Regions from separate parts of the Pseudomonas sp. S3_B08 genome, predicted to be linked through region 3. Evidence: predicted binding sites of a transcription regulator. Region 3 holds the regulator's gene; each other region holds the start of a gene.
The links. Region 3 encodes FliA, which starts transcription of late flagellar genes. Its sites were predicted from a motif close to CTAAAGTTTNNNNNNNNNNNGCCGNTAA; they were not measured.
Positions count from the first base shown of each region.

Region 1: AB4N73_RS09490 (methyl-accepting chemotaxis protein) is a predicted target of FliA. The motif match lies at 1,046-1,073, and genes of this name have one in related genera.
Region 2: AB4N73_RS15855 (flagellar protein MotY) is a predicted target of FliA. The motif match lies at 1,639-1,666, and genes of this name have one in related genera.
Region 4: motA (flagellar motor stator protein MotA) is a predicted target of FliA. The motif match lies at 1,715-1,742, and genes of this name have one in related genera.

Region 1 is NZ_CP162750.1:2,082,210-2,085,511, reverse strand. It holds gene AB4N73_RS09495 (glycerate kinase) at 1-879, shown strand, start outside; gene AB4N73_RS09490 (methyl-accepting chemotaxis protein) at 1,185-2,810, shown strand; gene AB4N73_RS09485 (pyridoxal phosphate-dependent aminotransferase) at 2,852-3,302, shown strand, end outside.
Region 2 is NZ_CP162750.1:3,516,825-3,520,126, forward strand. It holds gene AB4N73_RS15850 (argininosuccinate synthase) at 1-528, opposite strand, end outside; gene AB4N73_RS15855 (flagellar protein MotY) at 658-1,572, opposite strand; gene pyrC (dihydroorotase) at 1,733-2,779, shown strand; gene rnt (ribonuclease T) at 2,776-3,302, shown strand, end outside.
Region 3 is NZ_CP162750.1:584,328-587,629, reverse strand. It holds gene AB4N73_RS02770 (chemotaxis protein CheA) at 1-119, opposite strand, end outside; gene AB4N73_RS02765 (protein phosphatase CheZ) at 173-961, opposite strand; gene AB4N73_RS02760 (chemotaxis response regulator CheY) at 980-1,351, opposite strand; gene fliA (RNA polymerase sigma factor FliA) at 1,519-2,259, opposite strand; gene fleN (flagellar synthesis regulator FleN) at 2,256-3,086, opposite strand; gene flhF (flagellar biosynthesis protein FlhF) at 3,203-3,302, opposite strand, start outside.
Region 4 is NZ_CP162750.1:5,375,261-5,378,562, forward strand. It holds gene rhdA (thiosulfate sulfurtransferase) at 1-63, opposite strand, end outside; gene AB4N73_RS24270 (HDOD domain-containing protein) at 106-1,644, opposite strand; gene motA (flagellar motor stator protein MotA) at 1,811-2,662, shown strand; gene motB (flagellar motor protein MotB) at 2,666-3,302, shown strand, end outside.

The sequences.
Region 1 (3,302 bases), 1.5 Mb from region 3:
ATCGAAATGGCCGAGGCCAGCGGTCTGCAACTGGTCCCGCCGGGACAGCGCGATGCCTGCATCAGCAGCACCTTTGGCACAGGTGAATTGATTCGTGCAGCGCTGGATGCCGGCGCGCAACGGGTGATTCTGGCGATTGGCGGCAGCGCGACCAATGACGCCGGCGCCGGGGCGATGCAGGCGCTGGGGGTGAAGTTGCTGGATGCGCAGAATCAGTCGCTGGTGCCCGGCGGCCTGGCCTTGGCGCAACTGGCGCGATTGGACCTGAGTGGGTTTGATCGACGTCTGGCCGATGTGCGTTTCGACATCGCCGCCGACGTCAATAATCCGCTCTGCGGCCCCCACGGCGCCTCGGCCATTTTCGGCCCTCAGAAGGGCGCGTCGCCTGCGCAGGTTGAGCAACTTGATCAGGCGCTGGGGCACTTTGCCAAACTCTGCGCGCAAGCATTGGGCAGGGACGTGCGCGATGAACCGGGCAGCGGCGCGGCGGGTGGTCTGGGGTTTGCTGCCAAGGCTTTTCTCGGTGCGCAGTTTCAGGCGGGCGTCGAGGTGGTAGCGGAACTGGTCGGGCTCGCTGACGCGGTCAGAGGTGCGGATCTGGTGATTACCGGAGAAGGCCGCTTCGATGCGCAAACCCTTCGCGGCAAAACGCCGTTCGGTGTTGCGCGAGTTGCCAAACAACACGCTGTGCCGGTGATCGTGATTGCCGGGACCTTGGGCGAGGGCTATCAGGAGCTCTATCAACACGGCATCGACGCCGCTTTCGCCGTGACCAGCGGACCGATGACACTCGAACAAGCCTGCGCCGAAGCACCGCGCCTGCTGCGTGAACGCGCCACCGATATTGCTCGGGTCTGGCAACTCGCCGCCCAACGCTGATCGGCTTGCCTATGTAGGAGCTGTCGAGTGCAACGAGGCTGCGATCTTTTGACTTTTAAAAGCAGGATCAAAAGATCGCAGCCTCGTTGCACTCGACAGCTCCTACCAAGGGCAGCGGAGCAGTTTTTGATTGTTGCCACGTCCTGAAAAATATTTACCGCAGACCCGAAACCTTCCTCAAGCCTGGCCGATACAACGGTCAGGCGCACACAAAACCACAACTCAGTGCCGCCGGACTGTCGCCCGCTATGGGCCAGTGCTCACGGCATGGACGCTCGCAGTTTCTTTCTTTCGAGAGTCCGACCATGTCCCTGCGTAACCTGAATATCGCGCCCCGTGCTTTCCTCGGTTTTGCCTTTATCGCCTTGCTGGTGATTGTCCTCGGCGTATTCGCCGTCAGCCGCATGACGGTCATTCGTCAGGCGTCGGTCGACATGGACACCAACCAATTGCCAAGCGTGACCCACCTCAGCGTGGTCACGGAAAACGTCCTGCGCATGCGCATTCTCTCGTTCCGTGTGCTGGTCAATCGCGAACCGGCCAGCCTGCAAGAGGCAGAAACCCGCATCGCGGTGCTGGTCGACAAGGTGCGCAAAGCTCAGGCCAGCTATGCTGCGTTGCCGGCAGGTCCTGAAGAGCACGCAGTTTTCCAGACGTTTTCGACCACCCTCGATAACTATCTGCAAGCGCAGAACCGGATGCTTGAGCTGTCGCGCCAGGGCGATCTGGAAGCAATGCGTGCCTTGATCAACACCCGCATCAAGGAAGGCACCGATCAGATGGGCGAGCAGCTCAACAAGCTGATCGGCATGAATACCGCCGGGGCCAGAGCGGCGGCCATTAAGGCCGGTGAAAACTATGACAGCGCCATCACCGGGATCATTATCGTCGCCGTCATCGCGGCGCTGGCCACCGTGTTGCTTGCCTGGTTGCTGACCCGCAGCATCGTCACACCACTCAACCGCGCCGTGCTCGCTGCGCAAACCATTGCCGACGGCGACCTCAGCAAAGCCATCGAAGTCGACGGCAAGGACGAACCGGCGCGCTTGCTTGAAGCCTTGGCAGCGATGCAGTCCAACCTGCGCAAAACCATCGAGCAGATCGCCGGTTCCGCCACGCAACTGGGCGCCGCTGCCGAAGAACTCAGCGCCGTCACTGAAGAAGCGTCGCGCGGGCTGCAGCAGCAGAACAATGAAATCGAACAGGCCGCCACGGCCGTCAACGAGATGACCGCTGCGGTGGAAGAGGTGGCGCGCAACGCCGTGTCGACTTCCGAAGCGTCAAACCAGTCGACCCACGCCGCCCGCGAAGGTCGTGATCAGGTGGTGAAAACCGTCGACGCGATCCAGACCATGACTCACGACGTGCAGAACACCGCGCAGATGATCGAAGGCCTCGCCGCGCAAGGTCGTGACATTGGCAAGGTGCTGGACGTGATTCGCGCCATCGCTGAGCAGACCAACTTGCTGGCGCTCAACGCTGCGATTGAAGCCGCGCGTGCCGGCGAGGCTGGCCGTGGCTTTGCCGTGGTGGCTGATGAAGTGCGAGCCTTGGCCCATCGCACCGCGCAGTCGACCCAGGAAATCGAGAAAATGGTTGCCGGCATCCAGAACGGCACCGGTGAAGCGGTCTCCTCGATGCAGCAAAGCAACCAGCGTACCCAGTCCACTCTGGAAATGGCCCGCGCGGCTGGCGTGGCACTGGAGCAGATCACGCAATCGATTCACCAGATCAACGAACGCAACCTGGTTATCGCCAGCGCTTCGGAAGAGCAGGCGCAAGTCTCCCGCGAAGTCGATCGCAATCTGGTCAACATCCGCGACCTCGCCACGCAATCGGCCGCCGGCGCCAACCAGACCAGCGCCGCGACCCACGAACTGTCGCGACTGGCAGTGGATTTGAACGCCATGGTGGCGCGTTTCGTGATTTGAGATACGGTGAAGGCTGGAAACCGCGCTAACAGGAGACGTACATGCGCTATTCAGCCTTGACCCAACGAATCGCCGGGGAGGGTGCCGCTGCCTGGCAGATTCACGACCGAGCGCTGGAACTGCGCGCCGAGGGCGTTGATGTTTTGTTGTTGAGCGTCGGCGATCCGGATTTCGATACGCCGTTGCCGATCGTCCATGGCGCGATCGATAGCCTGTTGGCCGGTGATACCCATTACGCCGATGTGCGTGGGCGGTTTGAGCTGCGCAGGCTGATTGCCGAGCGTCATCGCCAGCGCAGTGGTCAACGGGTTGATCCTGATCAGGTGATTGTCCTGCCCGGCGCACAATGCGCGGTGTACTCGGTGGCGCAGTGTCTGCTCGATCCGGGCGATGAAGTGATCGTCGCTGAGCCGATGTACGTCACTTACGAAGGTGTGTTTGGCGCCTGCGGTGCCAAGGTGATTGCGGTGCCGGTACGCCCCGACAACGGTT
Region 2 (3,302 bases), 2.9 Mb from region 3:
GGATTTTTTCTTGCCGTGGCGTTCGATCGGGATCGCGTGCTTCTCGGCGTAGTCCATCAGCTTCTCACGGGACAACAGGTCCCACTCGCGCCAAGGGGCAATCACTTTCACGCCTGGTTTGAGCGCGTAGGCGCCCAGTTCGAAGCGCACCTGGTCGTTGCCCTTGCCGGTGGCGCCATGGGAAATGGCGTCGGCGCCGGTTTCGTTGGCGATTTCGATCAGGCGCTTGGCGATCAGCGGACGGGCGATGGAAGTACCCAGCAGGTACTCGCCTTCGTAAACGGTGTTGGCGCGGAACATCGGGAACACGAAATCACGCACGAACTCTTCGCGCAGATCGTCGATGTAGATTTCTTTGACGCCCATGGCCTGAGCCTTGGCGCGGGCCGGCTCGACCTCTTCGCCTTGACCGAGATCGGCGGTGAAAGTCACCACTTCACAGTTATAAGTATCCTGCAGCCACTTGAGGATCACCGAAGTGTCCAGGCCGCCGGAATACGCCAGAACGACCTTGTTTACGTCCGCCATGCCATCACTCCACGGGGTTCTACGGAAAGCCGGGGAGTCTACCGCTCAAACGCGATAATTTACAGAGGCGCGACAGCTTAAGACGACAAAGCGACAGAATCTGTCGAGAGCGCGACGATGACCGGCGAGTCAGGAAGTCGCTGCGGCGGTGGCTGGCGTACTCGCTTGCGGCGCTGGCGCAGGGGCTGTGGTCGGTGCCACACGTGACAGTTTCACATTGACCCGGCGATTCTTCGCACGATTGGCTTTGCTGGTGTTCGGCACGATCGGATACTGCTCGCCGTGGAAACGCACGGTGATCTGCGATTCCTGAATGCCGTTGGCCTTGAAGAAATCGACTACCGCCAGCGCGCGGCGGCGCGACAATTCGCGGTTGGTCAGACGATTGCCGCTGTTGTCGGAATGGCCGTCGAGGTCAATGTGGTTCACCGTCGGGTCGGCCTTCATGTATTCGAGCATCACTTGCAGCTTGGCCTTGGCAGCCGGGTCCAGCTCAACGCCTTCGCCGGGAAAGCCTATCTGCGATTGCTTGATCTGGTCGAAATTCTGCGGCAGCAATTTCGCCACGCAGCCTTGGTAGTCGTTGAACGCCTTGCTGAATTTCACCGGCAACAAACGCACTTCCGACACCCGGCCATCGCCAGACGCACGGCGAACTACCGGGCTACGGCCGTCCAGCAGACCGCTGATCAGCCCACCGGCCTGGGATTGCGAGCTGTTGAACAACACATTGCCGCTGCCCAGCCGTACCGAGCCCAGATTGATGTCGCCGCGCCCCGGCTGCCACGGTGCAGCGGCAGCGAGCAACGTCGCCGAGCCGCCACCAAGCATGGCGTTGTAGGCATTCAGGCGAAAGATCGCCTGCTCACCGGCCTTGCGCACGAATTCGCCCGAGCCGAAATCAGTGATCGGTTGCGTCAGGCGGCATTCGAACTGGTCGCCGGCGACCGTCCACTCAATGTTCTCCAGACGGGTCTGGTAAGTCAGCGCCATCGCGGGAAGGCTGGCAAACACACTGAGCAGGGCTAAATAACGCTGGCGCACGGGAGGCTCCATTGGCTTGTGAAACACAAACACCGATTCACACAATGTTTACGGCATACCTTCGGGATATCGGACGCTTGTGGCAAAACTTGATAGCGGGTGCCTGCAAGAGTCTTTTCCGGTAGCATTCGCCTCAGTTTGACCCGCCTGGAATCCCCTCATGTCCGACCGCCTGACCCTGCTGCGTCCCGACGACTGGCACATTCATCTTCGCGATGGTGCCGTGTTGACCAATACCGTTGCCGATGTGGCCCGCACCTTCGGGCGCGCGATCATCATGCCGAACCTGGTACCGCCGGTGCGCAACGCCGCTGAAGCCGACGGCTATCGTCAGCGCATTCTCGCTGCCCGCCCGGCCGGCAGTCAGTTCGAGCCGTTGATGGTGCTGTACCTCACCGACCGCACCCAACCGGAAGAAATTCGTCAGGCCAAGGCCAGCGGTTTCGTCTACGCCGCCAAGCTTTACCCGGCCGGCGCGACCACCAATTCCGATTCCGGCGTGACCAGCATCGACAAGATCTTCCCGGCGCTGGAAGCCATGGCCGAAGTCGGCATGCCGCTGTTGATCCACGGTGAAGTCACCCGTGGCGACGTCGATGTATTCGACCGCGAAAAGATTTTCATCGACGAGCACATGCGCCGCGTGGTCGAGCGTTTCCCGACGCTGAAAGTGGTGTTCGAGCACATCACCACCGGTGACGCCGTGCAATTCGTCAACGAGGCTTCGGCCAACGTCGGCGCGACCATCACCGCGCACCACCTGTTGTACAACCGTAACCACATGCTGGTGGGCGGGATTCGGCCACACTTCTATTGCTTGCCGATCCTCAAGCGCAACACCCATCAGGAAGCCTTGCTCGATGCCGCCACCAGCGGCAGCGCCAAGTTCTTCCTCGGCACCGACTCGGCGCCCCACGCCCAGCACGCCAAGGAAGCCGCCTGCGGTTGCGCCGGTTGCTACACCGCCTACGCCGCCATCGAGATGTATGCCGAATCGTTTGAACAGCGTAATGCGCTGGACAAGCTCGAAGCCTTCGCCAGCCTCAACGGCCCGCGTTTCTACGGCCTGCCGGCAAACACCGATCGCATCACCCTGGTTCGCGAAGAATGGACCGCCCCGACCAGCCTGCCATTTGGCGAGCTGACCGTTATCCCGCTGCGCGCCGGTGAAAAACTGCGCTGGCGCCTGCTGGAGGAACACGCGTGAGTGAAGAGCATTTCGACGATGAGCTGGACGGTCAAGGTGGTGGCGGCGGTTCCCGTCACCCGATGGCAGCGCGTTTTCGCGGCTACCTGCCGGTTGTCGTCGACGTAGAAACCGGTGGCTTCAACGCAGCCACCGATGCCCTGCTGGAGATTGCCGCGACCACCATCGCCATGGATGAAAAGGGTTTCGTCTACCCGGATCACACCTACTTCTTCCGCGTCGAGCCATTCGAAGGTGCGAACGTTGAAGCGGCAGCGCTGGAGTTCACCGGGATCAAGCTTGATCATCCGCTGCGCATGGCCGTCAGTGAAGAAACCGCGCTGACCGATATTTTCCGTGGCATCCGCAAGGCCCTCAAAGCCAACGGTTGCAAACGGGCGATTCTGGTCGGGCACAACAGCAGCTTCGATCTGGGCTTTCTCAACGCCGCAGTCGCGCGGCTGGACATGAAGCGCAACCCGTTCCACCCGTTCTCCAGTTTCGACACCGCGACCCTGGCGGGTCTGGCGTACGGTCAGACCGT
Region 3 (3,302 bases):
AGATCTGCATCATCCGGACGGCTTTCCAGCTCGACCAGTTGTTCGGACAGTTGCTCAAGAATCTCGCCGGCCTCAACCAGGAAATCCTGAAGGATCTCTTCATCGGCGCCGAAGCTCATTAATGGGGTGCTCCTACAGGTCTAAAAACCCAAAAAACCCGAATTCCGAAACTCTAGAATCCAAGGCTGGATAACAAATCGTCCACATCGTCCTGACCGGACACAACGTCTTCTCGTTTATCGGCATGAATCTGCGGACCTTCACCCTGCGAGAGATGTTTTTGTGGATCTTTTTCAGCAAGCATTGCGGCGCGGTCATGTTCGATGCCCGCAAAGCGGTCGACCTGACTGGCCATGAGCACGAGTTTGAGCAGATTGCTTTCGACTTCGGTGACCAGTTGGGTCACACGCTTGATCACTTGACCTGTGAGGTCCTGGTAATCCTGAGCCAGCAGGATGTCGTTGAGGTTGCTCGACACCGCACGGTTGTCCGTGCTGCTGCGTGACAGAAAACCGTCGACCCGGCGCGCCAGTTCACGGAACTCTTCAGCCCCGACCTCGCGACGCATGAAGCGGCCCCAATCGGCGCTCAACGTCTGCGCTTCATCAGCCAGACTGTTGACCACCGGGGTGGCGCTTTCCACCAGATCCATGGTGCGGTTGGCCGCGGCTTCCGTCAGCTTGACCACATAGCCCAGGCGTTCGGTGGCGTCGGTGATTTGCGACACTTCCTCGGCCTGCGGCATGTGCGGATCGATCTGGAAATTGACGATCGCACTGTGCAGTTCACGTGTGAGCTTGCCCACTTCCTGATACAGGCCGCGGTCACGGGTCTGATTGAGCTCATGGATCAGTTGCACCGCGTCGCCGAACTTGCCTTTTTCAAGGCTCTCGACCAGTTCGACCGCGTGTTTTTTCAGGGTCGATTCGAAATCGCCCTGTGATGATTCGTTATGCTCCATAGCTCCCCCGCGCATTCATCAGCCGATGCGTTCGAAAATCTTCTCGATTTTGTCTTTCAACGCCTGAGCCGTGAAAGGTTTGACTACGTAACCGTTCACACCGGCCTGAGCGGCCTCGATGATCTGCTCGCGCTTGGCTTCAGCAGTCACCATCAACACCGGGAGGTGCTTGAGTTTTTCATCGGCGCGCACGTGACGCAGCAGGTCGATACCGGTCATGCCCGGCATGTTCCAGTCCGTTACCAGAAAGTCGATGCTGCCGCTGTTGAGCACCGGAATGGCAGTGGTGCCATCGTCGGCCTCGACGGTGTTGGTGAACCCAAGATCGCGCAGCAGGTTCTTGATGATCCGCCGCATCGTTGAGAAGTCATCAACGATGAGGATTTTCATGTCTTTGTTCAATTCGACCTCCAAGCAGTCTTAAACGCGCCCAGCACCTGGACGCGCCACTTCAATCAATCGGCGCAGCACTTAAAGTTTGTCTGGAGCACAACGGATCGAGACCGGCGCCGTTCATCACCGCACCAGCCTCGTTTCGCAGTGTCCCCACACTGCCTTCAGCGCGCTCGCCACTCCCCCAAACGCCCCCGCAGACGGGCCGCGCACTGGCTGTGTAACTGGCTGACCCGCGATTCACTGACGCCAAGGACTTCACCGATTTCCTTGAGGTTCAGCTCTTCGTCGTAGTACAGCGCCAACACCAGTCGCTCACGCTCCGGCAAATTGGCAATCGCGTCCGCCAGCGCCGCCTGAAAGCGTTCATCTTCCAGATCGCGTGACGGCTCCATATGAGCACTGGCGCCATCCTCGTGCAGCCCTTCGTGTTCGCCGTCCTGCAACAGGTCGTCGAAACTGAACAGGCGACTGCCCAAGGTGTCATTCAGAATCCCGTAGTAATCGTCGAGACTCAATTGGAGTTCGGCCGCAACCTCGTGATCTTTAGCGTCACGGCCGGTTTTAGCTTCAATCGAGCGAATCGCGTCGCTGACCATCCTGGTATTACGGTGAACCGAGCGTGGCGCCCAATCCCCTTTGCGCACTTCATCGAGCATCGCGCCGCGGATTCGAATGCCCGCGTACGTTTCGAAACTGGCGCCTTTGCTGGCGTCGTATTTGGTCGAGACTTCCAGCAAACCGATCATCCCGGCCTGGATCAGGTCTTCGACCTGCACGCTGGCCGGCAGGCGCGCCAGCAAGTGATAGGCAATGCGCTTGACCAGTGGCGCGTAACGCTCGATCAATTCGTATTGCGCGTCACGCGCCGACTTTTTGTAAAGATTCATGCCACTGGCGGTCATATCACAGGCCCTGCGGTTTGCTGCACGAGACGCTCGACGAAAAATTCCAGATGCCCGCGCGGGTTGGCGGGCAGCGGCCAGGTATCGACCTTCTGGGCGATGGCTTTGAAGGCCAGTGCGCACTTGGAACGGGGAAAGGCTTCGTAGACGGCGCGCTGCTTCTGCACTGCCTTGCGCACGCTTTCGTCGTATGGCACGGCGCCGACGTATTGTAGGGCGACGTCGAGGAAGCGATCCGTGACCTTGGTCAACTTGGCGAACAGGTTGCGCCCTTCTTGCGGGCTCTGCGCCATGTTGGCCAGCACGCGGAAGCGGTTCATGCCGTAGTCGCGGTTGAGCAACTTGATCAGCGCGTAAGCGTCGGTGATCGAAGTCGGCTCGTCGCAGACCACCAGCAACACCTCTTGCGCGGCACGAACGAAACTGACTACCGAGTCACCAATACCCGCAGCGGTGTCGATCACCAGCACGTCGAGATTGTCGCCGATGTCGCTGAACGCCTGGATCAGGCCGGCATGTTGCGCCGGGCTCAGGTGCACCATGCTCTGCGTGCCGGAGGCCGCCGGCACGATGCGAATCCCGCCCGGGCCTTGCAACAGCACGTCGCGCAGTTCGCAACGGCCTTCGATAACGTCGGCCAGTGTGCGCTTGGGTGTCAGCCCCAGCAGAACGTCGACGTTCGCCAGGCCCAGGTCGGCGTCCAGCAGCATGACCCGACGGCCAAGCTCTGCCAGCGCCAGCGACAAGTTCACTGACACGTTAGTCTTGCCGACGCCACCTTTGCCGCCGGTCACCGCGATCACCTGTACGGGATGCATGCTGCCCATGTTATTTCTTTACCTTGTCTTGCATAGACGGAGGCCACATTACTGGCTGCGCGTTCCTGATCGGAACAATGCGTGGCAGACCATCGATGTAGGTACAAAAACTGTTCATGATTACCTCAGCCAACCTGCTTGGTCGGGCTGTGATAGATATCAGCGAACATGTCAGCCATGGCTTCTTCGCTGGGTTCTTCCTGCATTTGCACGCTGACGGCGCGG
Region 4 (3,302 bases), 1.2 Mb from region 3:
CTCCAGACGCGGCAGCAGGTCGCTCGGCTCGATGACAAGCGGCAAGCCAGAGAAGTCAGACATGTGAGGTCTCCAGAGCACAAAGGGGAGGATTGTAGCGCAGGCTCATTGGCCACGGCTGCTAAAGCTGTGCAGGGCTTTTTCGATGCACTGCGCGGTTTTGCCGAAGGCTTGCACAGTGATGTCGGCGAAGGGGCCGCCGCCCTGATCGGCAACGACGATCATGATCACCCGACCATTGTTGACCAATGAACGCAGAAACAGATGTTCGCCACGAAACAGCGTGCGCAGGCTCGCCGGTAACAAGGCCGAGAATTGTGCGTTGTTCTCCGGCGTAATCCGCACCTGCGCCTGCTGAGCGAGCAGGCGCTGCAGGACTTTGCTCTGGCTGACGACAAAACTCAGCGCCGCCGCATCCTTCGGCAAACCGGCGGTCTGGTGTACGCGCAGGGTCGAGTGCGTGCGGTCGGCCATCAGAATCATCACCCGGCGCATGCCGCTGGCCACCAGTGCCTCGCGAGCGGCGACGGTCAGGCTCATGGCATTGGTGAAGCGGCTGGGTTCGGCGAGCAGTTCGGCGCATTGCCGACGCCACTGGCCCAAGTCATCCGCATTCGGCGCTGCTGCCGGGAGCATGCCGGCCGGCAAGCGACGAGTGCCCCACGGCCAGATCAGCGAAACCGCCGGGTGCCACAAATCGGGCATCGCATGCTGACGCGCGCTGTTCGCCGCTTGCTGGTGCAACTGTTGCTGCACTTCGTCCATGGAAATCTGCAGATAGAGGCTGGTCAGGTACTGCCAGCGCTTGCTGTGCGGACTGTCCCAGGCCTGTTGCGCCGACAGCGCCAGCCCATTGGCCAGCAGCACGGTATTCGCCGGCTGGTTGAGCCAGCGGCGCAATGTCGGGTCATCGTCGAGGCGATTCTGCTGGCGCAGCGGGTGTTCACTGTCGCGGGCGATGCGCAGCACTTTGACCAGTTCGCGTTGTTCGCTGAGCAGCAATTTGTAGCCTTGCTCGACCCAGATCGGCAGATGCCAGGCGTGGACCAGTGCCTCGGCGATCTTCAACAGGCGCACGCCGAACAATTGCTTTTCGACCACACGTGCCGACTCGCCCTTGTGGATCACGCGCAGTTCCCACTCCTCGAGCAACTGCGGATACGTCAGTGCCAAGGGCCACAGCGGCGACAAAAACAGCAAGCTGCCCCAATGAATGTCCTGCCACAGCCGCGCGAGGCGACTGGCAAAAAAACCGTTGGCCTGTTGTGTCGCGTGTTGGCTGATCAGTTGCAATTGGCGCAAAGCCTTGGGGATTTGCCGGTGCGGTTCGGCGGGCAGGCGCGCGAGCAATTCTTCGGTGCGGGCAAGGCCCAGGCGATTGATTGCCACCTCAAGATTTTCCGCCGGCGCGGCCATGGTGCCGTGGGTGTGACGATTCGCCTCACGGATGACGCTCAAGGCCAGCGCCGGGCTGTCCTGCATCAGATCGGCGATGTCGCGCAGCGAGCTGCGATTGTCGCGGATCGCCCGGCAGACTTTGTCGTGAGCCTCTTGTGGTACGGGCAGGCGGACGCTGTCGAGCAGCTTGACCCAAGCCTGGAGCGTGGTCGGTATTACCGATGGAATGTTCGTTTCATTAGCCATGTCTGGACGAGATCTTCACTGACTGTAGACGCGCCCGGCATGGGCTAAATTGGCTTTTCGCCTGAACTGGCTATAGTCTGGCGCAGTTTTGCCGATAAGTAGAAGAAGAGATTTTTTAACTTCCGAATATGACCTTGAACCCGACTTAAACAAGTACCTTCTACCTATGGCTAAAATTATCGGCATCATCGTCGTATTCGCGAGCGTGCTCGGCGGATACGTGCTCTCCCACGGCAAGATTGCCGCTCTGATCCAGCCCTTCGAGGTGATGATCATCGGCGGTGCGGCCCTCGGCGCATTTCTCCAGGCCAACCCCGGTTACATGACGATGCACGTGCTCAAGAAATCCCTGAGCATGTTCGGTTCGCGCTTCACTCACACTTTCTATCTGGAAGTGCTCGGGCTGATCTACGAGATCCTCAACAAGAGCCGCCGCGAAGGCATGATGGCGATCGAAGGCGACATTGAAGATGCCGCCGCGAGCCCGATCTTCGCCAAGTACCCGGCGGTGCTCAAGGATGAACGCATGACCGCGTTCGTCTGCGACTACCTGCGCATCATGTCCTCCGGCAACATGGCTCCGCACGAACTGGAAGGCCTGTTCGACATGGAACTGTACAGCCTCAAGGAAGACCTCGAGCACCCATCGCACGCGGTCAACGGCATCGCCGACGGCATGCCCGGTTTCGGTATCGTTGCGGCGGTACTCGGTATCGTGGTGACCATGGCTTCGTTGGGCGAGGGCGACCAGGCGTCGATCGGTCTGCACGTGGGTGCGGCACTGGTCGGTACCTTCTTCGGTATTCTCGCGGCCTACGGTTTCTTCGGTCCGCTGGCGCATTCCCCGGCCCACGATGCCAAGGAAGAGCTCAACGTCTACGAAGCCATCAAGGCCTCGCTGGTGGCTTCGGCGTCCGGCATGCCGCCGTCGCTGGCGGTCGAGTTCGGACGCAAGGTTCTGTACCCGGCGCACCGTCCGAGCTTCGCCGAGCTGGAACAAGCGGTTCGCGGTCGCTAAGTCATGGAAAATAATCAGCCGATCATCGTCAAGCGCGTCAAGCGCATTGCCGCCGGGCACCACGGCGGGGCGTGGAAAATCGCTTTCGCCGACTTCGCCACGGCGATGATGGCGTTCTTTCTGGTGCTGTGGCTGCTGTCCACCGCTACGCCGGAACAGAAGATCGCCATCGCCGGTTATTTCAAGGACCCGGTCGGCTTCTCCGAAAGCGGCACGCCGTACATCATCGACCTCGGCGGTACACCGACCCTGGCGCCGGAAAACACCCTCAACCCGGAAGTGAAGTCGCAACCGCAACCGGACAAGGTCACGGTCGACACCGATCAGGTTGAAGGCATGGCCGAGCAGGTCGAGAAGGAGCGTCTCGAACTGCTCCTGCAAGAACTGCAGAACAAGGTCGACGAGAACCCGCAACTGCAGAAGTTCAAGGATCAGATCCTCTTCGAAATCACCCCGAACGGCTTGCGCATCCAGATCATGGACGCCGAGAACCGGCCGATGTTCGACTCAGGTTCCGCACGCCTGAAACCGTACTTCGAAGACATCCTGCTGGCCATGGCCGACACCATCAAAGCGGTGCCGAACAAGATCAGCATCAGCGGCCACACCGACGCCAAGCCGTACATTGGCACTGGCGACT